Regions from separate parts of the Streptomyces sp. NPDC002055 genome, predicted to be linked through region 2. Evidence: riboswitches for the same ligand, from Rfam matches in the RefSeq annotation. Region 2 holds a riboswitch; each other region holds the start of a gene.
What was found. Region 2 has a riboswitch for glycine ahead of gcvT (glycine cleavage system aminomethyltransferase GcvT). Riboswitches for the same ligand answer to the same signal wherever they lie in the genome.

Region 1 (10,410 bases), on a different contig from region 2:
GTGGTCAACGACGCCAAGAAGGCGGAGTCGAGCGGCGGTGGTCCGCGGGAGAGCAGCGGATTCTCCGACACGGGGCGAGTGCGCGACCGGGACCTCCAGCGGGTGGTCAACGGCCTCTGGGAGTCCGGGGCGGAGGCGATCGCGGTCAACGGCCAGCGGCTGACCGCCCTCTCGGCGATCCGGGCGGCGGGCGACGCCATACTGGTCGACAACAAGCCACTGGTGCCGCCGTACACGGTGCTCGCGGTGGGGGACGGGCAGCGCCTGGCGACCACGTTCCAGGACAGTGCCGACGGGCAGTACCTGCATGTGCTGCAGGAGAACTACGGGATCCGGACCAGCATTTCCGCGCAGGAAGAGGTGCGGCTCCCCGCCGCGCCGAGCCTGATCGTGCGTTACGCGGAGCCGGTTGCCGGGGGCGCGGGCAGAAGCGCCGATGACACAGGGAAGGGCACATCGTGATCGCCGTACTGGGCCTCGTCGTAGGAGTCGTGGTGGGACTGCTCGTCCGACCCGAAGTTCCGGCGGTGGTCGAGCCCTATCTGCCCATTGCCGTCGTCGCTGCGCTCGACGCGGTCTTCGGCGGTCTGCGGGCCATGCTGGACGGCATCTTCGACGACAAGGTGTTCGTCGTGTCGTTCCTCTCCAATGTGGTCGTCGCCGCGCTGATCGTGTTCCTCGGTGACAAGCTCGGGGTCGGCGCGCAGCTGTCCACCGGTGTCGTCGTGGTGCTGGGCATCCGCATCTTCTCCAACGCCGCGGCGATCCGCCGGCACGTGTTCCGGGCGTGAGGCCGATGAGCAACGACGAGACGCCGGAGAACCCGCGGACGCCGGACTCCCCGGAGGAGTCGGAAACACCGAGGAAGCCGGAACAGCCGGGTCCGCGTGAGGCCGGGGAGACCCAGGAGCCCACCGGGGCCCAGGAGTCGGAGGGGCCCCAGGAGCCGAAGGGGACCCCGGAGCCGAAGGGGGCCCCGGAGGAGCGGGAGACGCCTGAGGTGCCTGAGGCCCCGGAGTCGCCGGGAGCCTCGGCCGGGCCGCACCCTCCTGCCCCGGACGCGAAGGACGGTCCGGCCGCGGGTGCCGACGCAGGCGCGCCGGAGCCCCCGCGGCGCCCGGGCCCCTCGGAAAGGGATGACTCGGAGAGGGGCGAGGCAGACCGGCCGCAGCCGCAGCCGCAGCTGCGGTCCGGGCCTGGTCCGCAGCCCGCGGACCGGCCGGCGGCGGGCCCGCAAGGCCCCGGGAGAAGCGGTCCGGGACCACGTCCGCAGGACGCGTGGGCCGCGGAACCGGCTGCACCCGAACCAGGCCCCGAGCCGGGCGAGGAGGAGCTCTCCGGCCGTCGGCGGCTGGTCGCGGGGCTCTGGCCGCCGCGGGTCACCCGGGCCCAACTGACCGTCGCCCTGCTGCTGTTCGTCCTCGGACTGGGCCTGGCCATCCAGGTGAGTTCCACCAGCGACAACAGCGCGCTGCGGGGTGCCCGCCAGGAGGACCTGGTGCGCATCCTGGACGAACTCGACGACCGGACCCAGCGTCTGGAGGACGAGAAGCGCCGCCTGGAGAACCAGCGCACCGAGCTGGAGAACAGCTCGGACCAGGCGGAGGAGGCCCGCAAGCAGACGGTCCAGAAGGAACAGCAGCTCGGCATTCTGGCCGGTACGGTGCGGGCTCAGGGGCCGGGGATCACGGTCACCGTGCGCGACACCAAGCGTGCGGTGCAGGCGGACATGCTGCTCGACGCGATCCAGGAACTGCGGGCCGCCGGGGCGGAGGCCATCCAGATCAACGGAGTCCGGGTGGTCGCCGACACCTATGTCTCGGACGCCGTGGGAGGGGTGCGGATCGACGGGAAGAGAATCGCCCAGCCGTACCGTTTCAAGGTCATCGGCAAGCCGCAGGATCTCGAACCGGCGCTGAACATCCCCGGTGGGGTGGTGCAGACGCTGGAGAAGGAGCAGGCCACGGTGTCCGTCGAGGCCTCCGGCCGGGTCACGGTGGACGCCTTGCGGCCGGCGAAGCGGCCTGACTACGCTCGGTCGTCCTCGCAGTGACATGTCCGCGCATGGCGGGCACACGGCGGGGCAAGAGGTTGCGGGGGGTCGGCGTACCAGTGGTGTGGTGTGTGGTGGAAACTGTCTGACGGTCACGGACGTTGTGTGGATGTCCGGGTCGGCCGGTGTGTGCAGCGAGGTTGTTCATCCTGCCCCACGGGCGGGTCTGTTTCGGTCAAGGGGAATCGCCCGTGAAGTTGTTTGGAAAGTTGTTCGGTAAGAGCGCACGCGAGGACGGCGGCAGCGAGACAGCACGCCACCGCGCGGGGCGCACCGCGGACGAGAGCGCCGCGGGTGAGGAGCGCCCGCTGTTCCGCGACGAGGTCGCGGGCGCCGAGGGCGGTATTTCCGGGGGGCACGGCGCGTCTGCTGTTGACCCTGCGGGTGCGGGCCGCATAGGTTCCCAGGAACCAGCAACCTCAAGTACGGGTGGAGGGTTTGCCGCTTTGCCTGTTTGCGCGAGGTGTGGTCACCGGAACGCGGAGTCCAGCCGGTTCTGCTCCAACTGTGGCGCTCCGCTGCGTGCCGGCGCCCAGCCCGAGCGGCCGTCGGAGACGACGTCCACCATTTCGATCTCGGGCCTGGAGGCCTACGAGTCCGAGAGCACGGGGCAGACGGCGCCGCCGCTCTCCCCCGAGGCACAGGCCGCGGTCGACGCGCTGCCGATGGGCTCGGCGCTGCTCGTGGTCCGCCGCGGACCGAATTCGGGCAGCCGCTTCCTGCTGGACGGCGACCTGACCACGGCCGGGCGCCACCCGCAGAGCGACATCTTCCTGGACGATGTGACGGTCTCACGTCGGCATGTGGAGTTCCGCCGCGGTCCGGAGGGCGGGTTCACCGTCTCCGACGTCGGCAGCCTGAACGGCACGTACGTCAACCGGGAGCGGATCGACTCGCTTCCGCTGGCCAACGGCGACGAGGTGCAGATCGGCAAGTACCGTCTCGTCTTCTACGCGAGCCAGCGGGGCATCTGACCCGTCGGGGAAGGAGCCATGGCGCAGACACCGTCGGGCGGTGCCGGTACCGGCACCGCCACCGCGGCAGGCAGGCTCATGAGCATCGGTGCGGTGCTGAACCGGCTGCGCGAGGAGTTCCCCGAGATCACCATCTCCAAGATCCGTTTCTTGGAGTCGGAGGGGCTCGTCGAGCCGCGCCGCACGCCCTCCGGGTACCGCAAATTCACCCCGGAGGACGTGGAGCGGCTCGGGTACGTCCTGCGCATGCAGCGGGATCTCTACCTGCCGCTGAAGGTCATCCGGGAGCAGCTCGACGCGCTGGCCAGGGGCGAGCGCGTCGAGCTCCCGGCCCCCTCCCGGCCCCGTGAGCTGCTCGACGGGGCGCTGGAGGACTCCGCCGCGGAGGCGACCGCCACCGCGGCCCGTATCGGCCGTGCGGAGCTCCTGGCGGCCGCCGAGGTCGACGAGGGCCGGCTCGCCGAGTGGGAGTCCTACGGCCTGATCGGGCCCGCCGAGGACGGCGCGTACGACATCGAGGCGGTCCAGGTCGCCAAGCTCGTCGCCGACCTGGGCGGCTTCGGGCTGGAGCCGCGGCATCTGCGGGTGATGAAGGCCGCCGCCGACCGGGAGGCGGACCTGGTCGAACAGGTGGTGGCCCCCCTGCGGCGGCACCGCAATCCGCAGACGAGGAACCACGCCGAGCAGACCGCGCGGGAGCTGGCGACCCTGTCGGTGCGGCTCCACGCGGCGCTCGTCCAGGCCGCGCTGCGGACCCGTCTGCACTGATGAAGCGGTGCCCGACTACCCAAACCGGCCGGGCACGTCCTAGGGTTACTGTGTGAACGAGCTCGACGTCGTGGGTGTCCGGGTGGAAATGCCCTCCAACCAACCGATCGTGCTCCTGCGTGAAGTGGGAGGCGATCGGTACCTCCCCATCTGGATCGGCCCCGGGGAGGCCACCGCCATCGCCTTCGCCCAGCAGGGCATGGCCCCGGCCAGGCCGCTGACGCACGACCTGTTCAAGGACGTGCTCGAGGCGGTCGGCCAGCAGCTGACCGAGGTCCGGATCACGGACCTGCGGGAAGGTGTCTTCTACGCCGAACTGGTGTTCGCCAGCGGTGTCGAGGTGAGTGCCAGGCCCTCCGACGCCATAGCGCTGGCGCTGCGCACCGGAACGCCGATCTACGGCAGCGACGGTGTGCTGGACGACGCGGGGATCGCGATCCCGGACGAGCAGGAGGACGAGGTGGAGAAGTTCCGCGAGTTCCTCGACCAGATCTCGCCCGAGGACTTCGGATCCAGCAGCCAGTAGCGGCCGTAATCCGGCACTTCCGGGCCATCCGGTCAGCCTTTCCCCGAAGAGGGCACGGAAAACCACTCTCAGGGTGATTATCACTCGGCGTGCCGAGTGTGGCGATCGTTGACGCACCCGGGGTCACTGCCTACCGTCGAGAAGGCAGGTCAAGGACGGAGGTCGGCGTGAGAAGCACCGGCGACGGTACAGCGGCGGGCGGCCCCTTTCCGCTCCACGGAGGTGCGGCGCTCCACGGAGGTGCGACGCTCCACGGAGGTGCGGTCGACCCCGCCACCGGGCACACCGCCGCGGCAGCCGCCGTGTCGGGTGAGCCGTCCGACGAGGTCGGCTATCGCGGCCCGACCGCCTGCGCGGCGGCCGGTATCACCTACCGCCAGCTGGACTACTGGGCGCGCACCGGGCTCGTCGAGCCGAGCGTGCGGCCCGCGTACGGCTCCGGCACCCAGCGGCTGTACAGCTTCCGGGACGTCGTCGTCCTGAAGATCGTGAAGCGGTTCCTGGACACCGGCGTCTCGTTGCAGAACATCCGCGCCGCCGTCCAGCACCTGCGGGCCCGCGAGCGGTCGGATCTCGCGCAGATGACGCTGATGAGCGATGGCGCGACGGTCTACGAGTGCTCCTCCCCGGACGAGGTCGTGGACCTGCTCCAGGGCGGTCAGGGCATCTTCGGCATCGCCGTGGGGGTGGTGTGGCGGGATGTGGAGAGCACCCTGTCCCAGCTCCACGGAGAGCGGATCGACACCGGCGAGACCCTGATCGGGCACAACCCCGCGGACGAGCTCGCCCGCCGCCGGAACCGCGCCGGCTGATCCCGCGGACGCGCCGCGCCGCCCGCCCGTGGGCCGTTGTCAGTGCCGTACGGCAGCATCAGGGGTGTGAGAGGCGCACCGACCATCCTCCATCTCGACATGGATGCCTTCTACGCCGCGGTCGAACAGGCGGCGAAGCCGAGCCTGCGCGGGAAGCCGGTGGTCGTCGGCGGGCTCGGGCCGCGGGGGGTGGTCGCCACCGCGTCGTACGAGGCGCGGGTCTTCGGGGTGCACTCGGCCATGGCGACGGCCCAGGCCCGGCGGCTCTGCCCGAACGCGGCCTATCTGACACCGCGCTTCTCGCTGTACCGCCAGGTCAGCGACGCCGTCATGGAGCTGCTGCACGGCCTCTCGCCCCTGGTGGAGCCGCTGAGCCTGGACGAGGCGTTCGTGGACCTGGAGGCGGAGGGGGCGGCGGACTCCGAGGCCTCGGCGCGGGCCGTGGGCGAGCGGCTGCGGGCCGACATCCGGGCCGCCACCGGGCTCAGTGGCTCGGTGGGGCTGGCGGGATCCAAGATGCTGGCCAAGATCGCCTCCGAGCAGGCCAAGCCGGACGGACTGACGCTGATAGCCCCGGGCACCGAACGCGAGCTGCTGGCACCGCTGACGGTGCGCACCCTGCCGGGCGTCGGCCCGGCCACCGCCGAGCACTTGCGCCGGGCCGGCATCCACACGGTCGGGGAGATCGTGGAAGCCGGTGAGGAGGAGCTGGTGCGGCTGCTGGGGCGGGCGCACGGCAGCTCGCTCCACACGATGGCGAGCGGGCGGGACGACCGCCCCGTGATCGCCGAGCGGGACGCCAAGTCGGTTTCCGTCGAGGACACCTTCGACGTCGATCTCCACGACCGGGCGCAGGTGAGGGCCGAGGTGGTGCGCCTGGCGGAGCGCTGTGTGCAGCGGCTGCGGGCGGCCGGGCGGTCCGGCCGCACGGTCGTGCTCAAGGTGCGGCGGTACGACTTCTCCACGCTGACCCGGTCCGAGACCCAGCGCGGCCCCACCGACGACCCCACGGTCATCCGGGAGGCCGCCGCGCGGCTCCTGGAGCTCGTGGACACCACCGGGGGCGTGCGGCTGCTGGGTGTCGGGGTCACGGGGCTGGCCGACTTCACGCAGGAGGATCTGTTCGCCCAGGCCGCCACGGCAGAGGCCGCCGCGGCGCTGGAGGCGGCCGCGGCTGCGGCCGCCGGGGACGTGGAGCGGGCCGAGGAGTCGCAGGCGGAGCCCGCCCCGGTGGCGCCGGAAGCTGGGGAGACCACGGTGGAGCAGGTGCGCCGCTGGGTGCCGGGGCACGATGTGCGCCATGCGGAGCTGGGGCCCGGCTGGGTGCAGGGCAGCGGCGTGGGCAGGGTCACCGTGCGGTTCGAACAGCCCTGGTCGGCGCCCGGCCGGGTGCGGACCTTCCCCGTCGACGACCCGGACCTGGAGCCGTCCGAGCCGCTGCCGCTGAAACCCGGCGGCCCGGGGGAGGCCGCTGCTCCGGAGGGCCGGCCGGAGGTGACCGCTGCGGGCGGTCAGTCGTCGTTGCCCGCCAGCCGCCCGAAGTCCTGGTCGTCGGGGCCCGGCCCGTCCTCCGGGGACGTGGCGTCGAGCCCGTAGTGGTGGTAGAGCTGCAGCTCCTGCTCCGGCGAGAGGTGGCGGCCGACGCCGAAGTCGGGTGCGCGCTTGATCAGCGCGCGGTGGTAGGGGACGCGCAGGGTGTCGTCGACGATCTCGCTGGGCTCCAGCGGGACGAAGGCGTCGCGCCCGAACAGGCCGGTGCGCACCGCGGCCCACTCCGGGAGGCCGGTCGCGTCGTCCAGGTACACCTCGTCCACGGTGCCGATTTTCGCTCCGTCGAGGTCGAATGCCTTGCGGCCGATCAGGCTCCGCGGATCGATATCGGTCTGCACGGTCCCTCCCGCTGTTCGCAGATCCTCTACGAGAACTACGAAAGGGCACATTCCGCCCCTCGGCCACTCGAGCGACCGGCCCGGAGAGCCACTGGTACGCTGGCAAATGGCTGCAGACCCCGTGCGGGAGAGTCCTCCACCAGCAAGAGGAGGCGCCGAAGGAGCAAATCCTCCCCGGAATCTCTCAGGCACACGTACCGCACGGACGAGGTCACTCTGGAAAGCAGGGCGGGCATCGGCCGTGTATTGCGCCGGAACCCCTCCTCACCGACGGTGAAAACCGGACCGCCCCGGCGGACCGGTGAAGCTCTCAGGTCGAGATGACAGAGGGGGAGGCCGTCGGGGCACCCGTGCCGTGGTGCCCCTCGCAGGTCGCGTCGACCAGGAGGCCTCCGCAGATGACCGCCGATCGCATCCCACTCTCCCAGCTGGAACGTGGCACTCCCTTCGAGCAGCGCCACATCGGACCCGACAGCGAGGCGCAGGCGAAGATGCTCGCCCAGGTGGGCTACGGCTCCCTGGACGAACTCACCGCCGCCGCCGTCCCCGACGTGATCAAGAACGCCGGGGAGCTGGACCTGCCGGACGCCCGCACCGAGGCGGAGGTCCTCGCCGAGCTGCGCGGCCTCGCCGAGCGCAACGAGGTGCTGGCGCCGATGATCGGCCTCGGCTACCACGGCACCTTCACCCCGCCGGTGATCCTCCGCAACGTGATGGAGAACCCCGCCTGGTACACGGCGTACACGCCGTACCAGCCGGAGATCTCGCAGGGCCGCCTCGAGGCGCTGCTGAACTTCCAGACCGTCGTCGCGGACCTGACCGGGCTCCCCACCTCGGGCGCCTCGCTGCTCGACGAGGGCACGGCCGCCGCCGAGGCCATGGCGCTTTCCCGCCGGGTCGGCAAGGTGAAGAACGGCGTCTTCCTGATCGACGCCGACTGTCTGCCGCAGACCATCGCCGTCATCGAGACCCGCGCCGAGCCGACGGGCGTCGAGGTCGTCGTCGCCGACCTCTCCGAGGGCATCCCGGCGGACGTCGCCGAGCGCGGTGTCTTCGGTGTGCTGCTCCAGTACCCGGGCGCCTCCGGGCAGGTGCGCGACCTGCGTCCGGTCATCGAGCGGGCCCATGAGCTGGGCGCGATCGTCACGGTCGCCGCCGACCTCCTCGCCCTCACCGTGCTCACCTCGCCCGGCGAGCTGGGCGCGGACATCGCGGTGGGCAACAGCCAGCGGTTCGGCGTCCCCATGGGCTTCGGCGGCCCGCACGCCGGCTTCATGGCCGTGCGCGACACGTTCGCCCGCAGCCTCCCCGGCCGACTGGTCGGAGTCTCCGTGGACGCCGACGGCACCAAGGCGTACCGGCTGGCGCTGCAGACCCGTGAGCAGCACATCCGCCGGGAGAAGGCGACGAGCAACATCTGCACCGCGCAGGTCCTGCTCGCCGTCATGGCCGGGCTGTACGCCGTCTACCACGGCCCGGACGGGCTCGCAGGCATCGCCCGCCGCACCCACCGCTACGCCACGCTGCTCGCGGCGGGCCTGCGGGCCGGGGGCGTGGAGATCGTGCACGGCGCGTACTTCGACACCGTGACCGCCCGGGTGCCGGGCCGCGCCGCCGAGGTCGTGGCCGCCGCTCGCAAGGCCGGGGTCAACCTGCGGCAGGTCGACGCCGACCTCGTCGGCATTTCCTGCGACGAGACCACCCTCCGTGACCAGGTGGCGGCTGTCTGGGGCGCGTTCGGCGTCGAGGCGGACATCGAGGCCCTGGACGCCACGGCGGAGGACACCCTCCCCGAGGCCCTGCTCCGCCGGGGCGAGTACCTCACCCACCCGGTGTTCCACCAGCACCGCTCCGAGACCGCGATGCTGCGCTACCTGCGCCGCCTCTCCGACCGGGACTACGCGCTGGACCGCGGGATGATCCCGCTCGGCTCCTGCACCATGAAGCTCAACGCGACCACGGAGATGGAGCCGGTCACCTGGCCGCAGTTCGGGGCGCTGCACCCGTTCGCGCCGGTCGAGCAGGCCGGGGGCTATCTGACCCTCATCCGTGAGCTCGAGGAGCGGCTCGCCGAGGTCACCGGCTACGACAAGGTCTCCCTTCAGCCCAACGCGGGCTCCCAGGGCGAGCTGGCCGGTCTGCTGGCCGTCCGGGCGTACCACCGGGCCAACGGCGACGATCAGCGCACCGTCTGCCTGATCCCCTCCTCGGCGCACGGCACCAACGCTGCCAGCGCCGTGATGGCCGGGATGAAGGTCGTGGTCGTCAAGACCCGCGAGGACGGCGACGTCGACGTCGAGGACCTGCACGCCAAGATCGAGAAGCACGGCGACGAGCTCGCGGTGCTGATGGTGACCTACCCGTCGACGCACGGCGTCTTCGAGGAGCACATCACCGACATCTGCGCGGCCGTGCACGACGCGGGCGGCCAGGTCTACGTGGACGGCGCCAACCTCAACGCGCTGGTGGGCCTCGCCAAGCCGGGCCGGTTCGGCTCGGACGTCTCGCACCTGAACCTGCACAAGACGTTCTGCATCCCGCACGGCGGCGGCGGTCCGGGCGTCGGCCCGGTCGGCGTGCGCGCGCATCTGGCGCCGTACCTGCCGAACCACCCGCTCCAGCCGGCCGCCGGGCCGGAGACCGGGGTCGGCCCGATCTCCGCCGCGCCGTGGGGCTCCGCCGGCATCCTGCCGATCTCCTGGGCGTACGTCCGGCTGATGGGGGCCGAGGGGCTGCGGCGGGCCACCCAGGTGGCCGTGCTCGGTGCCAACTACATCGCCAAGCGGCTGGAGCCGCACTACCCGGTGCTCTACACCGGTCCGCACGGCCTGGTCGCCCACGAGTGCATCGTGGACCTGCGCCCGCTGACCAAGGCGACCGGGGTCACCGTCGACGATGTCGCCAAGCGGCTCATCGACTACGGCTTCCATGCGCCGACCATGTCGTTCCCGGTGGCCGGCACGCTGATGATCGAGCCCACGGAGAGCGAGGACCTCGTCGAGCTGGACCGCTTCTGCGAGGCGATGATCGCGATCCGCGCCGAGATCGAGCGGGTCGGTTCCGGCGAGTGGCCGGCGGACGACAACCCGCTGCGCAACGCGCCCCACCCGGCGTCCACGCTGGGCGGGGAGTGGGAGCGCCCGTACAGCCGCGAGACGGCGGTCTTCCCGGAGGGCGTCTCCGCGGCGGACAAGTACTGGCCGCCGGTGCGGCGGATCGACGGCGCCTTCGGCGACCGGAACCTGGTCTGCTCGTGCCCGCCGCTGGACGAGTACGACCAGTGAGGTGCTGAACCCCGGGGGACGGCTGCCCTGAGAAGGGGGCCGTGCCTCGACGGGACTGTGCCGGGGGCCGGTTCGGCGGTGAGCGCCGGGCCGGCCCCTTGGTG
Region 2 (10,410 bases):
TCCGCAGATCCCGCACGTCGAGGAAGGCCTCCGCCGCGGGAGAGGCGGTGGCGACCGGCTCGCCGACGGCGCCGGACTTGGTCAGATCCGTCACGAGAGCCTCACTCGGGGGTCGATCACGGAGTACAGGAGGTCCACGACGAGGTTGGCCACGACCACGGCCGCCGCCGCGATGAGGGTCACGCCGAGGATCAGCGGCAGGTCCCGGTCGCCGATCGCCTTCACCGCCGCCTGGCCGAGGCCGGGGAGGTTGAAGGTGGTCTCCGTCAGGATCGCGCCGCCGACCAGCGCGCCCAGGTCCATGCCGAGGATCGTGAGGATCGGCGTCATGGTGGAGCGCAGCGCGTGCTTGCCGATGACGACCGGCTCCCGCAGGCCCTTGGCGCGGGCGGTGCGGATGTAGTCCTCGCCCAGGATCTCCAGCATGGTGGCCCGGGTGAGCCGGGCGTACATCGCCGCGTACAGGAAGGCGAGGGTCACCCAGGGGAGGACGAGCCCGCCGAACCAGCCGCCCGGGCTCTCGGCGAACTCCACGTACTCGCCCTCGACCCAGCCGAGCTGGTAGCTGAAGATCGCCAGGGACAGCAGACCGGTGAAGTAGATCGGCAGCGAGACGCCGGCGAGGGCGATGCTCATGGCCGAACGGTCCAGCAGCGAGCCCCGCTTGAGCGCGGAGACGATGCCGGTGGTCACGCCGCCGAGCAGCCACAGGACACAGGCGCCCGCGGCCAGCGAGAGGGTGACCGGCAGGCGGTCGAGGAGGACCGGCCAGATGGCCTGCTCATTGCGGAACGAGTAGCCGAAACAGGGCCGCTCGCAGTGGACGGAGGAGCCCCCGCCCACGTAGTCGCGGCCGAGGAAGATGCCGCGGACGAACTCCCAGAACTGGACGAGGATCGGATCACCCAGGCCGAGCTTCTGCCGGACGCCCTCGATCGCCGCGGGGTCCGCCTGCTTCCCGATGAACATCGCGGCAGGGTCGCTGCCCGTCAGCTTCGGGATCATGAAGAAGATGCCGAACGTCACCAGCGTGACCACGAGCAGCATCAAGACAACGGCGGCCAGCCGCCTGATGAGGTATGCGAGCACTGCAGTCGGCCCGGCAGGCGGCCCGGGAGACCTCCGCAGAGGTCCCCCGAGCCACCGCGCGCGGCCATCACCTGCCCTTCGTGCCTAGCGGCGATGCGCCGTGGGAAGCGTACGGGTGATCACTTGACGCCGAGCGAGGCGTAGTCGTAGCGGCCGTTGTACGAGTCGGCCGTGTACACGTTGGTCAGCCGCGAGCTGCGCCAGATGATGTTCTTCTCGAAGGTGAACGGCAGGTACACCGCGTGCTCGGAGACCTTCTCGTTGATCTGCCGGTAGTAGTCGGCCGCCTTGTCGGGGTCCGTCTCGGCGAGGCCCTTGTCGAAGAGCTTCTCGATCGACGGGTCCTTCAGCATCGAGAAGTTGTTGTTGCCGCTGTCGAGGATGAACCGGCCGTCCACCAGCGGCTGGGAGAAGCCCTGGCCGGACGGGAAGTCGGCACCCCAGCCCATGATGATGATGCCGTAGTTCTTCTTCTCGACGTTCTTCGGTGCGCCGATGATGCCGGAGCTCTGGGCGCCGTCGTACTGGTCGACATCGGCCTCGATGCCGATCTTCTTCAGCGACGCCTGCATCGACTGCGCGGTGTCGATCTCCTGCTGCTTGTTGTTGCGGACCGCGATGGTGGTCTTGAAGCCGTTCGGCTTGCCGCAGGCCTTGAGCTCGGCCTTGGCCTTCGCGACGTTCGCGGCGCCCTTGTTCTTGAGCACGCCGTAGGGGTCGTACTTCGGGTCGGAACCCTTGATCGCCGGCGGCAGCATGTTGGTGGCGATGTCGCCGCCCGCCATCGGGCCGCCACGGGCGTTCTGCAGCGACTTGTGATCGGAGCCGTAGATGACCGCCTTGCGGCAGTGGACGTTGTCGAACGGCTTGACCGTCTGCGGGAACACCGCGTACCGGATGAAGCCGGTCTGCGGGTTGTCCAGGTTGTCCTTGTGGTTCCGCAGCGCCTTCTGGCGGCCGGCCGCGCCGACGCCAGTGGCGTTGATGTCGAGGTCGTAGTCGCCCTCGATCAGCCGGTTGTCCATGTCGTCGGCGTTGGTGGTGAGCTTGACCGTGATCTTGTCCGGCAGCGCCTTGCGGATCGGGTCCGAGCTCTTCTTCCACTCGGCGTTCCGGGAGAGCGCGATCCCCTTGTTGGGGGTGTAGGAGTCGAACTTGTAGGGGCCGTTGGAGAACGGCTTCAGGCCGTACTTCTCCACGGTGTCCTTGTCCTGCCGCACCGGCGTCGCCGAGGGCATCGCCAGCATCTGGAGGAAGTCACCGTTGGCCTTCGGCAGCTTGAAGACGATCGTCTTCTCGTCCGGGGTCTCGATGGACTTCAGGCCGAGCTTGTCCTTGCTCTTGTCCTTGTACGGACCCGCGTACTCCTTCTTCGGGTCGAGGACCTGCTGAAGGTAGATCGGACCGCCGGAGATCTTGTCCTGCGCCCAGATCCGCTCGATGCCGTACTTGATGTCCTGCGCGGTGACGGGCTTGCCGTCCTCCCAGGTCACGTCGTCACGCAGGGTGAAGGTGTAGGTCTTGCCGTCCGCGGAGACCTTGCCGGTGTCGGTGGCCATGTCCGGCACCAGCTCGGTGCTGGCCTTGCCCGGCGCGGTCTTGAAGGAGATGAGCTGACGCGTGTAGAACCGCGCGAAGTCCCACATGAAGCCGTAGTAGCCGCGCTGCGGGTCCCAGGAGTCGGCGTCCTGGGTGCCGATGAATTTGAGGGTGCCCCCCTTCTTCGCCGACGCGTTGGCGATGTTGCCGACGGCGGCGTTGAACCCGGGGGCACCTCCCTTCCCGTCGTCGTCCTTTCCTCCGCCACCGCATGCGGCGGTGCCCAGCAGGGCGGCGACGACGAGGGCCGAGCCGGCGGCCAGTCTGCGTCTCGAAGCGTGGTTCGTTCTCACGATCTAGCAACCTCCGTGATGGTCGCGGCCCACCGGGCGACGACTGTTGTGGAATGGCCGCCCGACGGATCGGCAGGGGCGGTTCTGAGCTGGGTCGTTGCGGTCGGTGCGGGTGGGCTCAACGGGAGCCCTTCGGGTCCAGCGCGTCCCGCACGCCGTCGCCGAAGAGGTTGAACGCCAGCACCGTGATGAAGATCGCCAGACCGGGGATCACCATGAACGTGGGGTCCGACTCATAGGTGTCCACCGCCTTGTCGAGCATCTGCCCCCACGAGGAGGTGGGCGGCTTGACGCCCGCACCGAGGAAGCTGAGCGCGGCCTCGGTGAGCACGTTGGTGGGGATCATCAGCGTCGTGTAGACGGTGATCGGGGCCACCAGGTTGGGGAGCAGCTCCCGGAAGAGGATGTAGATCTGCCCGGCGCCCAGGCTCCGGGCGGCCTCGACGTACTCCCGCTCCCGCAGCGAGAGGGTCTGGCCGCGGACGATGCGCCCGACGTACGGCCAGCCGAAGAAGCCGATCACCACGACCAGCGCGCCGATGCGCACTCCGCTGCCGCTCACGCCGAGCATCTCGTTGGGCAGCACCGAGACCAGCGCGATGATGAAGAGGAGCTGCGGGAAGGCGAGCAGCACGTCCATGACCCGGCTGATCACCGCGTCGACCCAGCCGCCGAAGTAGCCGGCGACCACGCCGAAGACGGTGCCGAGAGCGACCGCGACCATCGCGGCGAGGAAGGCGACGAGGAGCGAGATCCGCGCTCCGTAGACCACGCGGGAGAACACGTCCCGGCCGTTGACCGGCTCGACGCCGAAGAGGAAGTCGCCGCTGATGCCGCCCCAGGAGCCGTACGGGGTGCCGAACAGCGGGTCGATCTTCTCCTCGTGGAACTCGTCCGGCGGATGGCCCAGGAGACCGACGATGAGCGGCGCGAACACCGCGACCAGGATCAGGAAGAGCACGACGACGCCACCGGCCAGCGCCAGCTTGTCCCGTTTCAGCCGGATCCAGGCGATGCGCCACGGGGAGCGTCCCTGGATCGCCGCGACCGGAACATCGGCGGCGACGTCGACGGCCGCGGCCTCAACGGCACTCGTGTCGTGCGGTGGTGCGGTCATCGTCTGGGGAACCCCTCTCGGCCGCATGAAACGGCCCACGCCCGCCGCCGGAGCGGCTTGATCACATCAGTGGTGCGAGCTGAACGAGTGGTACGAAAACGTTCCGGAGCGGTCCCAGAGGGCCGACGCCGCGTCGTTGCCGGGAGTCTTCATCGCGGTCTGAGGCCCCGCCAGACTTCCCCGGCAATGGATGCGCAACTGTGATGTGACCAGGCATCCTCCGTTATCCGAACAACAGAACAGCACGAGCGGAACCAGAAACGGCCCATATCCCTTGATATGGCGCGAAGTTGCTGCACGTCATGGCATCCCCGGAGCAGCCGGCGGGCGCGCGGAACGATGCAATCCGGGGGTTTCCGGGGACGTATGGAGGGGCGGATCCGCGAGCCGGGGCGTACAAATTGCGCCAGGTCGTGGAGCCCCGCCGCCGGTTCGGGGAGTTCCGATTCGGAGAGCGCTCCGGGACGGGCGGCGCGGCCGGTACCGGCGGACGCGGGCCGGGCGGACAGAAGTCAGGCGGCGCGGGCCGGGTGGACAGAGGTCAGGCGGCGCGGGCCGGGTGGACACAGCTCAGGCGGACGCCGACCGGGCAACGGCGAACCGGGCAGGCGCAGATCGGGCGGACGCGCCCGCGCAAGGCGCGGACCGTGCGGATCCGGGTCCGCCCGCCCGGTGCGGTCAGTACGCCCGGGGTGCCGGCCCCTGCCAGCCCTGCGCCTCCGGGGCACCGCCGGCGGGCGCGGGCGGGTAACCGTAGCCGGGGGCGGGCCCGGTGGGCGGCGCCGCCGCGGCGCCGTAGGCGTCCCGGTCGAAGAACGGCCGGGCGTTCGCCCGCAGCCACATCGCCACCGGGTCGTACTCGTCGGACATCGCGACCGTCGACACCGGCAGCCCGTCCGGCACGGCCCCGATCGACTGCTGCATCATCACCCGCACGGAGTCCACCGCCTGCGGGCCCGTGTCGTACAGCTCCAGGCCGATCGCCAGGTACGGCGCGCCGAGGGAGGGCTGCACCCAGGCGCGGCGCAGCGCCCGTACGGCGGGGGTGCGGTGCGCGTTCTGCGTCAGCAGCGCGTAGAACTGCGGGATCTCGATGGTCGGTTCGGACAGCCGCAGCGGCCCGGCGGGCAGCCGGTCCAGCCCGCCGGCGATCCGGCGGAGATCCGCCCAGGGAATGCCGACGCCGCCGCCCGGGGCGTGCGGGTTGAGCCACAGGCCCCAGCGCTCGGGGTAGAGGGCCGACGCGATCTCCCAGCCGGTGACGACCTCGTGGGCGCGGTTCCAGCCGCTGGCCGCCAACTCCTGGGCGGAGGTGACGCAGGGGGCGTACCCCAGGCCGCCGACCTCCATGTTCCCGTACTGGGCGTCCGGTGATCCGGGCCGGCCGTGCCAGAGCAGCATCCAGACCTGCTCCTCGGCAAGGGCGCGCAGCAGGGCCTCATAGGCGTCGTACCGCCCGGGCGTCACCTGCCGCAGCATCTGCTCGACGGCTCCGGCCGCCGCTGCGCTGGCTCCCGCGCTCACCTGACTCCGCCCCTTCTTCCGGCCTGTCGGCACTGTGCGGGGCAGTCCCGCTCCCGCCCGGTCATCCAACCAGCTTACGGGCCGACGGTGGCCCGTCCCGGTGCACCACCGGGGGTACACCCGGGTCGCGTTCAGCGCTCCGCGGTGTGGAAGGGGCGCACGCGCTCCAGCATCCAGTGCCCCACGGGGTCGTTCGCGACGTCCAGGAGTACCAATTGCACCGGCCAGGGCACCGGAACCGCGCCCAGCGCACGCCCCAGGGCCTCCATCACCACGGTCCGGTCCTCCGGTTCGCAGCGGACGAGTTCGACGCCGACGAACAGCGCGGGCGCGTCGCCCTCGACGCTGGCGAGGGCGCGGCGGGCGGTGCGGACCAGCCCGGTGACGGCGAACTCGCCCGCGGCGGCGCCGAGGAAGTCGACGGGTTCGTCCTGCCAGTCGGGCTCGAAGAGCCGCACCCGGCCACCCGAGGCGGGCCCGTCGAGCTCGGTCCGGCCGGTCCGGCAGAGCTCGGCGACGGCGGCGGGCGGCAGCGGAACGCCGACGGCCCCGCCCGGGTTGACGGCGATGCCGAGCTGCGGCGGGAGACCGCGGGCGAACTCCCGGGCCGGCGCGACGGTGAACGACACATGCGAGCCGACGACCTGGAGGAACTGCTGCTCGGAGCTGAACACCGGGACGTACGCGGCGCCGTCGATCTCGACGGTGGGCAGGTCCAGGTCCCGGCTCTCCCGGCTGCCGCCGCCTGGCAGCGGCACCCAGACATGGCTGCGGCCGAGCACCTCGACCAGCCGGGGCCCGGCGCCGGCCACGCCCACGGAGGCGGCGAGCGCCTCTTCGAGCGCATTGCCGGGGAATCCGCTGCCCGGGGTCGCCCCGTCGGGAAGCGAGGTATAGCTGTGCTGCTCCGTCATGCTCATCGGGCCCCACCACGTCTCGTCCGAACTGCACAGGAACCCTAGCGGTTGCGGGCCGCGGGAGCTCCCCTGGGGTGACCGGATTTCTGTCGGGAACCTCCAGGACGCGCCGGACCTTTCCGCCATTTGGCGCCGTCCCGCCCGCCGCGGACGGACGGATCCTCCGGACGGGGGCGCTCCGGAACCGTCCGGGACCGCTGCGGAGCGGCTGCGGAACCGTCGGGTCCGCCTGCCGGGCCCCGGTCCGGGTCCCGGTCCGGGTCCCGGTCCGGGTCCGGGTCCCGGTCCGTGTTCGTTCGGCACCGGTCAGGGGCGGTCGCGGACGGCCGGTGACCGCCTGCGTCGGTCAGTCGAACCCGATGCCGGAGAGTGTGGTCGCGGCCCGGCGGTCCAGCAGGACGGCCGAGGCGCAGCCGTCCGGCAGCCGCCCGGCCTCCAGCTCCCGGACCAGCCGCCCCACGGCGCGCCGGTGCCGGGCGAAGGCGTATCCGGAGACCCCGCGCCCGCGCGAGGCCTGCCCCTCCAGGGCGACCCGCGGCTCCACGTCGAGCAGCGCCAGGTGCAGGGAGCGGCCGCGCCGGCGGGCGTCGCGGGCCAGCCAGCGGCGCACCCAGACGAGGCTGCCGCAGTCGTGCACCACGACGCTGTCGCCGGAGCGCAGCGCGCGGCGCAGCCCGGCGTAGTGCGCCAGGCGGACGAGGGGGCGGTAGACGGCGTACGGGAGCAGCGCGGGCATCCTGCGCTCCCAGCGGTCCCTGGTGTCCTGCGAGTCCACCCGGTGGACCCGGGCCCCGCCGTGCTCCGGGGCGCCGGCCGCCCGCCGGATCAGGGTGCTCTTGCCGCTGCCGGGCAGGCCGGAGACGACGAGCACGTCCCCGGCGGGGTAGCGCAGCGCGGCGGCCGGGCGCCCGCGCAGCTCCGTGGTGCCGGCCAGGCGGCCGGGGCGGACGACGCCCGGGGCGGCCGGGGCTCCCGGGCCCGTCTGGCTGGGCACCGCGCCGAGCCCGACCCCCGAGGCTGTCGCAAACGTTCCGTGGCTCTGCACCGTGATCGTCCTCCCAGGTCCGGTCACTGCGGCTGCCGCAGAGTTTCAAGAAAAGGTAATGCCATACAACCGCCTTATCCCCCGCCCGCAGGGTCCGAAAGTGTCACAGGCGTGCAATGATGTGCGCGCAAACTCCATACCGGCCGCTTGTAACCCGCGCGGGAGAGTCTCCGGACCGGCAGTGAGCCGGGCGCCGGAGCGCCGAAGGAGCAAGTCCTCCCTTGAATCTCTCAGGCCCCGTACCGCGCAGGCGAGGCACATCTGAAAAGCGGGCCGCCGTGGAGCGGTCCCACCCAAGGTGCAAGCTGTGACCCGCCTGCCGGGTCGTGGCGAACCTCTCAGGTTCCGATGACAGATGGGGAGGCTGTGTTGTTGTCGACAGAGCCTCGCCACCCTTGCTTGGGAGCCTGAACATGACCGATGCATCACGCCGTACCGCCCTCGACGCACTGCACCGCGGGCTCGGCGCCACCATGACCGACTTCGCCGGCTGGGACATGCCGCTGCGCTACGGCAGCGAGCGCGACGAGCACCTGGCGGTGCGGACCCGCGCCGGACTCTTCGACCTCTCCCACATGGGTGAGATCACCCTGACCGGCCCGGAGGCCGGGGCGCTGCTGGACTACTCCCTGGTCGGCAATCTCTCCGCGCTCGCTCCCGGCCGCGCCCGCTACACCATGATCTGCGACGACCGGGGCGGCATCCTCGACGACCTGATCGTCTACCGGCTGGCCGACGAGGAGTTCATGGTCGTCGCCAACGCCTCGAACGCGCAGGTCGTGCTGGACGCGCTGACCGAGCGCGCGGCGGGCTTCGCGGGCGCCGCCGTGCGGGACGACCGGGAGGCGTACGCCCTGCTGGCCGTCCAGGGACCGGAGTCCCCCGGCATCCTGAAGTCGCTGACCGACGCCGACCTGGACGGGCTGAAGTACTACGCCGGACTGCCCGGCACGGTGGCCGGGGTGTCCGCGCTGATCGCCCGGACCGGCTACACCGGCGAGGACGGCTTCGAGCTGTTCGTGGCGCCCGGCGACGCCGAGGCTCTGTGGCAGGCGCTGACGGAGGCGGGCAAGGACGCGGGCCTGGTGCCGTGCGGCCTGTCCTGCCGGGACACCCTGCGCCTGGAGGCGGGCATGCCGCTGTACGGGCACGAGCTGACCACGGACACCACCCCGTTCGACGCGGGGCTGGGCCGGGTCGTGAAGTTCGAGAAGACCACCAACGACGGCCGCTTCGTCGGCCGTGAGGCCTTGGAGGCCGCGGCGAAGCGGGCCGAGGAGGCCCCGCCGCGCAAGCTGGTCGGCCTGATCGCCGAGGGCCGCCGGGTGCCGCGCGCCGGGTACCCGGTGGTGGCCGCCGGCTCCGGCACCGTGATCGGCGAGGTCACTTCGGGCGCCCCCTCGCCCACCCTCGGCAAGCCCGTCGCCATCGCCTATGTGGACGCCGAGCACGCCGCGCCCGGCACCGAGGGGGTCGCGGTGGACATCCGCGGCAGCCACGAGCTGTACGAGGTCGTCGCCCTGCCGTTCTACAAGCGGCAGCGCTGACGTCCCCGCCGGTCCCCACCAGCGGCGCGCTGACGTCGCGGCCTGTCCGCGCCACCCCGACGGGCACCGGTCACCGGCCGGTCACCCACTGCCGACCGGTTGTCGGGAATCTCTCGTCACGGCCGTCCCATCTGTCAAGACCCGGCACCACAGCACGCCCCCTCATCCAGGAGAATCAGGTCATGAGCAACCCCCAGCAGCTGCGCTACAGCAAGGAGCACGAGTGGCTCACCGTCGCCGAGGACGGTGTGTCGACCGTGGGCATCACCTCGCACGCCGCCGACGCGCTCGGTGACGTCGTCTACGTCCAGCTCCCGGAGGCCGGCGACACCGTCACCGCGGGCGAGTCCTGCGGTGAGCTGGAGTCGACCAAGTCGGTCAGCGATCTGTACTCCCCGGTCACCGGCGAGGTCACCGAGATCAACCAGGACGTCGTGGACGACCCCGCGCTGGTGAACTCCGCCCCCTTCGAGGGCGGCTGGCTGTTCAAGGTGAGGGTCACTGACGAGCCGGCGGACCTGCTCTCCGCCGACGAGTACACCGCCTTCACCGGCAACTGATCCGCCCACCCGTCGCCCGATTGGGATCCTGATGTCGCTTCTCAACCAGTCCCTGCACGAGCTCGACCCGGACGTCGCCGCCGCCGTCGACGCCGAACTCGACCGCCAGCAGTCCACGCTCGAGATGATCGCCTCGGAGAACTTCGCTCCGGTCGCGGTCCTCGAGGCGCAGGGCTCGGTGCTGACCAACAAGTACGCCGAGGGCTACCCGGGCCGCCGCTACTACGGCGGCTGTGAGCACGTCGATGTGATCGAGCAGCTCGCGATCGACCGCATCAAGGAGCTCTTCGGGGCCGAGCACGCGAACGTCCAGCCGCACTCCGGCGCCCAGGCGAACGCCGCGGCGATGTTCGCCCTGCTCTCCCCCGGTGACACCATCCTGGGTCTGAACCTCGCCCACGGCGGGCACCTGACCCACGGCATGAAGATCAACTTCTCCGGCAAGCTCTACAACGTGGCCGCCTACCACGTCGACGAGAAGACCAACCTGGTCGACATGGACGAGGTCGAGCGCCTCGCCAAGGAGCACCGGCCGAAGCTGATCGTCGCGGGCTGGTCCGCCTACCCGCGGCAGCTGGACTTCGCGGCGTTCCGGCGGATCGCCGACGAGGTCGGCGCGTACCTGATGGTCGACATGGCGCACTTCGCGGGCCTGGTGGCCGCGGGGCTGCACCCGAGCCCGGTGCCGCACGCCCACGTCGTGACCACCACCACCCACA
Region 3 (10,410 bases), on a different contig from region 2:
CCTGACGGGGCGGCTCCTGTGCGACAGCGGACTGCACACCGTGCGACGGAAACACCCCCAGCGCCACCGCCGCAGCCAACACCACGCCGGGCACCCGAGCCCGCCGCCAACTCCCCCGAGGCATGCCTGACTCCCCCCACAGGGCCTCCTCAGACCCCATGATTATTTTGTGAACGATTCTGGACGAAATCGTGAAGATTACGCTACGCATCGATTCGCACACCCGTCCAGAATGCAGCGAATGCACATAGAGATACATAAGCCGCAAATACATCACCAGCATGACGTGATGTGCGCCACAACGAACACTGGTGATGCATCAGTACCGTGAACTACGGCAGCCCCATCGGCCGCGGCACGCGCATGGCGGGACGACCACCTGTCGGCAGGGCTGTCCGGACACGTGTCGTGTGCCGTCCACCCATACAGGTGCCGCCGCCGCCCCACACGACGGGCTTGGATCCAGTGGCGACGACGATGTGGTCGCTGGAGAGATGTTCGCGGGTGATGGGTCGAGCGCGGGCAGGCCCGCGCGGCCGATGGGCCCCCCGTGCGGTCCACCGGAGATCGGGCCGGTTCGTCAGTCGTGCGGCTGCTGCCGGGGCCTCCGCTCCCGGGCCTGCTGGTAGAGCCGTCCGGCGCGGTAGGAGGACCGGACCAGCGGTCCGGACAGCACTCCCGCGAAACCGATCTCCTCGGCCTCTTCCCGGAGTTCGACGAACTCCTCGGGACGGACCCACCGGTCCACCGGGTGGTGCCGTGCCGAGGGGCGCAGGTACTGGGTGATGGTGATCAGGTCGCAGCCGGCGGCGTGCAGGTCGGCCAGCGCGGTGGAGATCTCCGACCGGGTCTCCCCCAGGCCCAGGATCAGGTTCGACTTGGTGACCAGGCCGAACTCCCGCGCCGCGGTGAGCACACCGAGCGACCGGTCGTAGCGGAACGCGGGCCGGATCCGTTTGAAGATCCGTGGCACCGTCTCCACGTTGTGGGCCAGGACTTCCGGGCGGGACTCGAAGACCTCGGTCAGCAGCGCGGGGTCACCGCCGAAGTCCGGGATGAGGTTCTCCACCCCGGTGCCCGGGTTCAGCGCGTGGATCTGTCGGACCGTCTCGCCGTACAGCCAGGCGCCGCCGTCGGGCAGGTCGTCGCGGGCCACCCCGGTGATCGTGGCGTACCGCAGCTTCATCGTGGCCACCGACTCCGCGACCCGGCGCGGCTCGTCCCGGTCCAGCGCCTGCGGCCTGCCGGTGTCGATCTGGCAGAAGTCGCAGCGCCGGGTGCACTGATCGCCGCCGATGAGGAAGGTCGCCTCGCGGTCCTCCCAGCACTCGAAGATGTTCGGGCATCCGGCCTCCTGGCACACGGTGTGCAGCCCTTCGGCCTGCACCTGTGCGCGCAGCGCGGTGTACTGCGGCCCCATGCGCACCCGGGTTCTCATCCACTCGGGCTTGCGCTCCACGGGCGTCCGGCTGTTGCGCACCTCCAGCCGCAGCAGCCTGCGGCCGTCGGGCGAGGCGGCGGGGGTGAGGGCATCGCTCATGTCACAGCTCCGGGTACAGCGGGTGGGCGTCGGCGAGCTCTGTCACCGGGGCCCGCAGCTCGGCGGTGAGGGCCGGGTCGAAGTCGGCGAGCCGACGGTCGAGGATCGACATGTCACGCTCCTTCCGTGAGTGCCGCGTAGGCGGTGGCGTCCAGCAGGTCCGGCGTACGGGTGATCCGCATCCGGAACAGCCAGCCGGCCCCGTACGGGTCGGAGTTGACCAGGCCGGGGTCGGTCACGGCGGCTTCGTTGATCTCGAGGACCTCACCGTCCGCGGGAGCGAACAGGTCGCTCACGGACTTGGTCGACTCGATCTCTCCGCACACCTCGCCGGCCGTGATCGTCGTGCCGACGGCGGGCAGGTCGAGGTGGACGACGTCGCCGAGCGCGTCGGAGGCGTGGGCGGTGACACCGACGGTCGACACGTCGCCCTCGCTCGCGATCCACTCGTGGTCGCGGGTGTAGTGCAGGTCGGGGGGCAGGCTCATGAGCTGTTCTCCTGTGGTGGTGATCAAGCGGGTGCGGTGGCGATCCGGCGTAGGCGGTGGTGCATCAGGCGTGTGCGGTGGCAGTCACGCGCAGGTGGCGGGCATCAGGCGCAGGTGGCGATGATCAGGCGCAGGTCGTGGTGATCAGGCCGGGCGGCGGTGGAAAGGCAGCTCGACGACCCGGGCGTGCTCGTGGCCGCCCCGGATGTCGACGAGCACCTCGGTGCCGGGAGCGCTGCGGTCGGTCCGCAGGTAGGCCAGAGCCACGGGGTGGCCGAGGGTGGGCGACAGCGCGCCCGAGGTGACCTCGCCGATGTGCTCCCCGGTGTCCGGGGCGAGGACGGCGCAGCCGGTGCGCGGAGCCCGTCGTCCCGTCGAGGTCAGCCCGACCAGCACGCGGGTCGGGCCCTGGTCACGACGGGCGGCCAGAGCGGCCTCGCCGACGAACCCGCCGGGCTTCCCGAAGGTCACGGCGTGGCCCAGCCCCGCTTCGAACGGCGTGGTGCGGGGCGTGAGTTCCCGTCCGCACGACGGCGTCCCGGCCTCCAGGCGCAGCGTGTAGCGGCAGGCCAGGCCGCAGGCGAGGAGGCCGTGGCCCGTGCCCGCCGCGCTGATGGTCCGCCAGAGGGCCTCGGCGTCCGCGGGGCGGCAGTGGACCCCGAAGCCGTCCTCGCCGATGCCGCCGGCGCCTCCGGTACTGCCGGTGCCGCCGGTACTGCCGGTGCCGCCGGTACTGCCGGTGCCGCCGGTACTGCCAGTACTGCCAGTACCTGCGGTGCGGGCGAGCAACACCTCACGGCCGCCCAGTCGCGCCGGGGTGATGGCGTTGTGCTCCAGCGACACCACATCCCTGTCGGCCACTGCGCCGATGATCGCCTGGGCCGCCGGGCCCTGGACCGCGATCAGGGCCCGGTCTCCGGAGGCGTTCCGGATCGTGGCGGCGTAGCCGTCGACCCGGTCACGCAGCTGGGAGAGCACGACCATCGCGTTTCCGGCGTTGGCCACGATGCGGTAGCGCGTCTCGGCCAGGCGGTGGACGACGAGGTCGTCGAGGACTCCGCCGGTCTCGTGGACCAGCACCGAGGAGCACCCCCGGCCGACAGCGATCCTCGACGGCTGTCCGGTCAGGGCGTGGTCGAGGGCTCGCCCCGCCTCGGGGCCGGACACCTCGGCCTCTCCCAGGTGGGTGAGGTCGAAGAGGCCGGCGGTGGTCCGTACGGCGTGGTGCTCGGCGAGCTCGGAGGTGTAGCGCAGGGGCATGGACCAGCCGCCGCAGTCGGTGAACGTCGCGCCGAGCTCCGTGTGGAGGGCGTGCAGGGGTGTCTTCTTCGCCATGGTGGTTCCTCTTCGGACCGTGAGCCGGTCGGGACAAAACTCGGACCGTCACCGGCCGGGTCGGGACTCGGACGGTGGCCAGCCGGTGCAGGACGCGGACGGTGACCGGCCGGGCACGACGCGGACCGCGACCGGTCAGGTCAGGTCAGGTCAGGTCAGGTCAGGTCAGGTCAGGTCAGGTCAGGACGCGAACGCTTCGGGAGGCGGGCAGGAGCAGACCAGGTTGCGGTCTCCGTGTGCCTGGTCGACCCGGCCGACCGGCGGCCAGTACTTGTCGGGCGTGACGCCCGCGGGGAAGGCCGCCCGCTCGCGCGAATAGGCGCGGGTCCACTCGCCGGCGATCGCGGCGGCGGTGTGCGGCGCCTGCCGCAGCGGGCTGTCCTCCAGGGACCAGACCCCCCGCTCCAGCAGGTCGATCTCCGCACGGATGGCGATCATCGCCGCGCAGAAGCGGTCCAGTTCGGCGAGGTTCTCGCTCTCCGTCGGTTCGACCATCAGCGTGCCGGGGACCGGAAAGCTCATCGTCGGCGCGTGGAAGCCGTGGTCGATGAGCCGCTTGGCGATGTCGTCGACCGTGACTCCCGTGGCGGCGGTGAGCGGGCGTACGTCGAGGATGCACTCGTGCGCGACGAGGCCCGACTCCCCGGCGTAGAGGACGGGGAAGTGGGGTGCGAGGCGGCGGGCCACGTAGTTGGCGCTCAGCACGGCCGTCCGGGTGGCCTCGGCCAGCCCCTCCGCGCCCATCATCCGGATGTAGGCCCACGGGATCGGCAGGATGCCGGCGCTGCCGAACGGTGCGGCGCTCACCGCCCCGATCCCGTCGCGACGCCCGGTTTCGGGGTGCAGCGGGTGGGTGGGCAGGTACGGCGCGAGGTGTGCGGCCACCGCGACCGGGCCGACTCCCGGCCCGCCGCCACCGTGCGGGATGCAGAACGTCTTGTGCAGATTGAGGTGGGACACATCGCCACCGAAATCGCCGGGCCTGGCGACTCCGAGCAGCGCGTTGAGGTTGGCGCCGTCGACGTAGACCTGTCCGCCGTGCTCGTGCACCAGCTCGCAGAGCCGGGTGATGCCGTCCTCGTAGACGCCGTGCGTGGAGGGGTAGGTCACCATGATGGCGGCCAGGTCGTCGGAGTGCCCCGAGCACTTCGCCGCGAGGTCGTCGAGATCGACCGTGCCGTCGGGCCGCGACGCCACCACGACGACGCGCATCCCGGCCATGGCGGCGGAGGCGGCGTTGGTGCCGTGCGCGCTGGCCGGGATCAGGCACACATCGCGTCCGGCCCCGCCGTTGGCCTCGTGGTAGCGGCGGATCGCCAGGAGGCCGGCGAGCTCGCCCTGCGAGCCGGCGTTGGGCTGGACGGAGACCTTGGCGTACCCGGTGACCTCGGCCAGCCATGTCTCCAGCTGTTCGACCAGGGCCAGGTACCCGGCGGCGTCGCTGAGGGGCGCGAAGGGGTGCAGGTCGGCGAAGCCGGGCAGGCTGACCGGCTCCATCTCCGTGGTCGCGTTGAGCTTCATCGTGCAGGACCCGAGCGGGATCATCCCGCGGTCCAGCGCGAAGTCACGGTCGGAGAGCTTGCGCAGATAGCGCAGCATCGCGGTCTCCGAACGGTGCCGGTGGAAGACCGGGTGGGTGAGGAAGGGGGATGTGCGCCGCAGGTCCTCCGGAAGCGCCGTCGGAGCGCCGGCCGCCGGCCGGTCCGGGTCGTCCCCCGCCTCGTCCCCCGCCGCGCCGAAGGCGGCGAACACCCGACGGACGTGGTCCGGGGAGGTGGCCTCGGAGCAGGAGACGCCGACGTGGTCGCCGTCCACCAGCCGCAGCAGCAGCCCCCGGTCGTGCGCGGCCGCGACGACCTCCTCGGCGCGGCCGGGGACCCGTACGAGCAGGGTGTCGAAGAACTCCCGGTGCACCACCGTGATCCCGCTGTCCCGCAGACCCGCGGCGATGCGTGTGGCGTGCCGGTGCGTCCGTCGGGCGATCGAGGTCAGGCCGTCGGGGCCGTGGTACACGGCGTACATCGAGGCGACCACGGCGAGCAGGACCTGCGCCGTGCAGATGTTGGAGGTCGCCTTGTCGCGGCGGATGTGCTGCTCGCGGGTCTGCAGGGCGAGGCGGTACGCCGGCCGTCCGGCGTTGTCCACGGACACGCCCACGAGCCGGCCGGGCAGGTGGCGTTCGAGCCCTCCGCGGACCGCGATGCAGCCCGCGTGCGGCCCGCCGTAGAACAGCGGGACACCGAACCGCTGGGACGAGCCCACGACGATGTCGGCGCCGAACTCCCCCGGCGGCACGAGCAGCGTGAGCGCCAGCAGGTCGGCGGCCACCGTGACCAGCGCCCCGCGCTCCCGTGCCGCGGCGGTCACCCGGCGCAGGTCGCGGACGGCTCCCGAGCAGCCGGGGTAGGACAGCACCACTCCGAAGAAGTCGTCCTCCGGCAGCGGTTCGGCGACGTCGATCTCGACGACCTCGACGCCGACCGCGGCCGCACGGGTGCGCAGGACGTCGAGGGTCTGCGGCAGGGTGTCGCGGTCGACCAGGACGCGGGGGCGGCCCTTGCGGGCGACGCGGCGCATGACCGTGACGGCCTCGGCGACCGCCGTGCCCTCGTCGAGCAGCGACGCGTTGGCGGTCGGCAGTCCGGTGAGGTCTCCGACCATGGTCTGGAAGTTGATCAGTGCTTCGAGCCGGCCCTGGCTGATCTCCGGCTGGTACGGCGTGTAAGCGGTGTACCACGACGGGTCCTCCAGCACGTTGCGCCGGATCACGGCGGGTGTGGTGGTCGCGTGGTAGCCCAGTCCGTTCATCGGGACGGCCACGGTGTTCCGGCCCGCGAGCTCCTGCAGTTCGGAGCGGGCCTCGGCCTCGGTGGCGGCGGGGGGCAGGTTCAGGCCGGACGGGCTCCGGATGCCGCTCGGGACGGCGGCGTCGATGAGGGCGGCGAGCGTCGGGTAGCCGACTTCGGACAGCATGGCGGCGCGGTCGGCGTCGTCGACACCGATGTGACGGGTGGCGAACGCACCCGACGCGGAGGACTCGGGAAAGGTCATGGTGGGAGGCTCCCTGTGGGGGCACCGCGATCGCGGTGCCGGGGACGGGTGGCCTCCCCGCTCTGTCATCGGTACCTGAGAGCTTCACCACCGGGTCCGGCGGTTTGCACCGTGGGCGCAGGACATGACGTCCTGTCTTTCCAGAGTCGCCTGGCCGAAGCGGTAGTGGGGCCTGAGAGATTCTGGGGAGAGTTGCTCCTTCGGCGCCTCGCCAAGGGTGGGCGAGGGCTCTCCCGCTTCGGTTCGAACAGCGCGATGTGGAGTTGTCGGGCCCGGCGGTGAGGCCGGGGGTACAGCGGCCTTCGGCGCCACGTCGTGGGACGACGTGAGCTCTCCCGCGCAGAATCGTCAGCGGTGTATGCGGTTGTCGGGTCTTTCGGGAGGCAACGTACGGGCACCGGAACACCGCCGTCAAGAGTCTGCTCGGTGGACGCTCCCGTAACGGCATCTGCCCAGGACGGGCACTCTGAGCTGCACAAACGCTGCTCGGCACGGGCGAGCGCCGGACTACTCGCAAGTAGTGTCCAGCGTTCGGCCGGATCCGTGACGCGGCACCGACCGCGAGCGCCGTTCCCGGCACAGGGGAGCGACGCTCGCCCCGGTGCCGGTCGAGGGGAACGGCACGTGCTCCCGGTCCGGTCGAGGGGAACGGCGCTCGCTTCCAGTGCCGGTCGGAGCGGCGCTCGCCCCCGGTGCGGTTGCCCCCGCACGGCCGGCCTCGCCCGGCGGAGCCGTCGGCTCCGCCGGGCGACGCGAGGGTCGCTACGCCGTCGGCCCGGCGCAGATCCGCTGGAGCTCCCCGGCGGCCCACCGCACGGACGTGTCGTCGTCCTCCAGCAGCGGCAGCAGGACGGGCAGTGCCTCCTGAACCGCCGCGCGCTGCGCCCGGCCCCGGTCGCCCCGGGCGTCCGGGAGGTCGGCGATATCGGCGATGAGGAGCAGCAGGGTCCCGCGGGCCCGGTTGGCCGGGTCGGTCATGAGCTCGACCAGGAACGGTACGGCGGGGGCGGCCGCCGTCAGGGAGCCGTCCTTGGACACGATCAGCCGGTACAGGTCGTGGACGGCCTGCTTGGCCGTGGCCTCGTCATCGGAGCCGATCCGGACGATCAGGTCGGACACGCCGTTCTCGTCGGCCGGCCCGCGCGCGGTCCAGAAGGAGCTCCAGTCGATCTCGTCGAGCTGCTCCCGCATCTTCCGCGTCGGCCAGAGCCGGTCCAGGTCCAGCCGCAGCACGGCGGTGCCGTCCGGGCCGGTCACCCGCAGCAGGCCGTCGGCGTCCAGGGCCAGGCCCTGGATCCCGGTGCCGAGCCGCAGATCCGCGACGACGTCGGTGTAGAGGTCCCACACGCGGACCAGGCCGTCCGCCCACGCGGCCGCCACCGCCGGGCCGGTGCCGGGCTTCCCGGCGGCGACCGCCGTGACCGCCGTCCGCCTGCGGTCGAACGGGCTCCGCCGCGGGGCCTTGTCCGTCAGCCAGAAGCGGAGGACGCCGTTCGAGTCGCCGCTGACCACCACGCGCCGGCCGCTGTCCATCCGTACGCAGCCGGCCCCGGTCACCGGCGCGCGGTGCAGGGCACGGCTCTCGGCCTCGGACGGCGCCTCACCATCCGTCGCCCAGAGGTGGATCGCTCCGTCACGATCCCCCGCGACGACCGTGGTCCCGTCCTGATCGGCCGTCACCACCGTACGGCCGGTCACCTCGTCGAGGCCGGTCACGCGGGGAACGGCGGGCTCCTCCGGCGCGGCGCCCGCCGACACCACCGTCCACCGTCCCCGGTCGTCGGTGTCCCCGGCCGCGAGTGCCACCGGGCGAAGGTCCTCCAGGGGCGCCGGCACCTCGCTGGGCCCCTTGATGTCCCCGTCCTCGTACGGGACTCCCAGGGTGTCGGCGACCTGGACCAGCGCCTCGCGCGTGCGTCCGTGGATCACGATCGCGAAGTCCGCGCCCGGGCCCCGGCCGTGGCGGATCAGCGCGTCCGGTCCGCCGTACGACAGCGCGTCGGTGCCCATCTCCTGCCACGGCAGCAGTCCCAGCTCCCGGTAGGACGCGCGGAGCCGCTCGACGATCGCCGCGTCGTCCTCCACCACCGTGCGGTGGATCCGCAGGCTCCAGCCGAAGTTCCCCGGCATCCGCTCCATGGCCAGCTGGAGGAAGAACTCCGAGAGGGAGCGGGACTGCACCACCCAGCCGTCACCGGTGCTGACGAAGACCCGCGGATCCGGCCGGCCGGCCTCCGCGGCGAGGTAACCCCACTGATTGCAGTACTGGTACTCGGACATGAAGACGCAGACCCGCAGGTCCTCGTCCGCGCCGAGATGCGGGGTGTCGTCCGGAAGCTCGTCCCCGGCGATGCTCGGCGGCCACTGGGTGTGCGTCCAGTACAGCCGCGGCCGGAAGGCGAAGGAGTTGACCGGCGAGTCCCACCACTCGCCGAGCGCCTCCGGTATGGGAAGGTCCTCGTCGATCCCGTACTCCGAGTTCTCCCCGCCCCAGCGGGAATGCGGCGGCTCACCCCCCGGATCCTCGTAGCCCCACTCACGCTGAACCTCGTCCAGCAACGCCCAGCGCGACCGCTTCTCCTGCAGCCGCTCGGCGAACCGCCCGTAGTCAATGATCTCTGCCACGCAGGGCATCGTACGGTTTTCGGCCAAGTCCGGTTGTCGTCGGTCCGGTTGCGTCGCAGTCCGCGCGCGTTCCGGCCCCTCGGCCGCCCTCGCCGCGCACCACGCCCGGGATCGCCGGCCCCGGGCACCGGCCGCACCGCACATCGCGCATCAGCGCACGTGTGTCATTGCACGTGTGTCAGCGCATGTGTGTCACAGACCGCCCTGTCGGGGCGGACCGTGGTCGCGGTCCGCCCCGACACGGCATCCGGACGGCCTGTGGGAGCCCGGCCTACTGCGCGGCCTTCCAGGTCAGCTCTCGCTGGAAGCCGTGACGCCAGCCACGGGTGTGCACGGCGTCCTTACGGGGTGTGTCCGTATCCGTCGCCTTGGCATCGACGTCCTGCCCGCTGTCGAGGTAGGACTGCAGAGCCGAGGCGTGCCAATCCTCCTCTTTGCCCCACGAGAAGTACTGCTCATCACGGCCCCAGAGATCGTGGTTCTGCATCACCACCGGCCCACCGTTACCGCCCTCGTAGGCCATGACCTTGCCGATGGCCGGGTTGTAGAGGGCGAATTTGTCATTGCCACCCACCTGGAACCACTGGCAGCCCGCATCGGCATGGGCATCGTCCTTGAGCCATACGGAGTTGTTCGCGTCGCTCGCGCAGAGGTTGTAGCCGGGGAAGGCGCCACTCGCGACGTACTCCTGGTCTCTGGTGTTCCAGGTGAGTTCCATCTGGTCGCCATGGCGCCAGCCGCGGGTGTGGAGCGGACCGGTACGGGGCGTGTCGCTGCCGGTGGCCTTGGCGTCGATGTTCTGTCCCGGGTCGAGGTAGGACCGCAGAGCCGAGGCGCCCCAATCCTCCTCTTTGCCCCACGAGAAGTACTGCTGATCGCGGCCGCGAGGATCGTAGTCCTGCATCACCAGGGGCCCGCCGTTACCGCCCTCGTAGGCCATGACCTGGTCCTTGCCCAGGTTGTACAGCACGAAGTGATCGTTGCCCACGGGGTATTTCATCCACTGGCAGTACCCCTGGTCGGCCTCCGGGCCACGCAGCCACACCGAGTTGTCCGCCGCGCTCGCGCACAGCATCTGCTGCTTCCAGCGCCCGCTCGTCAGCATTTCCGGCACTCCGGCAGCTGCCCTCAGGTTCCTTCCGAACGAGACGGGTTGGTGATCGGATATCGGACCGCCCAGTTGGGCGGCGCGGTAGGCCGGGGTGAAGTCGTTGGTCACCATGTAGTCCAACTCGCCACCGTTGCGGTGCGTCGAACGACCGGAGTTGACCACGCGAACGGTGTTGCCCGGCCACGCGGGGTCGCTGACGAGCGCAGCCGGCGACCGGTTGAAGTCAGCGAGCAGGGCCCACGAGTCCACTCCGGCCATTT

Region 1: another riboswitch for glycine. It lies ahead of gcvP (aminomethyl-transferring glycine dehydrogenase); the one in region 2 lies ahead of gcvT (glycine cleavage system aminomethyltransferase GcvT).
Region 3: another riboswitch for glycine. It lies ahead of gcvP (aminomethyl-transferring glycine dehydrogenase); the one in region 2 lies ahead of gcvT (glycine cleavage system aminomethyltransferase GcvT).

What each region holds. Positions count from the first base shown of each region.
Region 1 covers NZ_JBEOXS010000036.1:4,067-14,476, forward strand. The annotation lists gene ABT112_RS22145 (DUF881 domain-containing protein) at 1-462, shown strand, start outside; gene ABT112_RS22150 (small basic family protein) at 459-791, shown strand; gene ABT112_RS22155 (DUF881 domain-containing protein) at 1,184-2,053, shown strand; gene ABT112_RS22160 (double zinc ribbon and FHA domain-containing protein) at 2,203-3,027, shown strand; gene ftsR (transcriptional regulator FtsR) at 3,046-3,795, shown strand; gene ABT112_RS22170 (bifunctional nuclease family protein) at 3,848-4,321, shown strand; gene ABT112_RS22175 (MerR family transcriptional regulator) at 4,489-5,133, shown strand; gene ABT112_RS22180 (DNA polymerase IV) at 5,200-6,729, shown strand; gene ABT112_RS22185 (PRC-barrel domain-containing protein) at 6,645-7,022, opposite strand; glycine riboswitch at 7,137-7,232, shown strand; gene gcvP (aminomethyl-transferring glycine dehydrogenase) at 7,421-10,306, shown strand.
Region 2 covers NZ_JBEOXS010000056.1:14,144-24,553, reverse strand. The annotation lists gene ABT112_RS27590 (ABC transporter ATP-binding protein) at 1-94, opposite strand, end outside; gene ABT112_RS27585 (ABC transporter permease) at 91-1,089, opposite strand; gene ABT112_RS27580 (ABC transporter substrate-binding protein) at 1,209-2,981, opposite strand; gene ABT112_RS27575 (ABC transporter permease) at 3,100-4,098, opposite strand; gene ABT112_RS27570 (enhanced serine sensitivity protein SseB C-terminal domain-containing protein) at 4,777-5,577, opposite strand; gene ABT112_RS27565 (enhanced serine sensitivity protein SseB) at 5,754-6,536, opposite strand; gene ABT112_RS27560 (AAA family ATPase) at 6,886-7,590, opposite strand; glycine riboswitch at 7,734-7,839, shown strand; gene gcvT (glycine cleavage system aminomethyltransferase GcvT) at 7,998-9,131, shown strand; gene gcvH (glycine cleavage system protein GcvH) at 9,314-9,691, shown strand; gene glyA (serine hydroxymethyltransferase) at 9,723-10,410, shown strand, end outside.
Region 3 covers NZ_JBEOXS010000046.1:19,987-30,396, forward strand. The annotation lists gene lipA (lipoyl synthase) at 581-1,540, opposite strand; gene gcvH (glycine cleavage system protein GcvH) at 1,654-2,028, opposite strand; gene ABT112_RS25225 (glycine cleavage T C-terminal barrel domain-containing protein) at 2,173-3,363, opposite strand; gene gcvP (aminomethyl-transferring glycine dehydrogenase) at 3,544-6,414, opposite strand; glycine riboswitch at 6,467-6,564, opposite strand; glycine riboswitch at 6,565-6,660, opposite strand; gene ABT112_RS25235 (WD40 repeat domain-containing protein) at 7,177-9,039, opposite strand; gene ABT112_RS25240 (endonuclease/exonuclease/phosphatase family protein) at 9,311-10,410, opposite strand, start outside.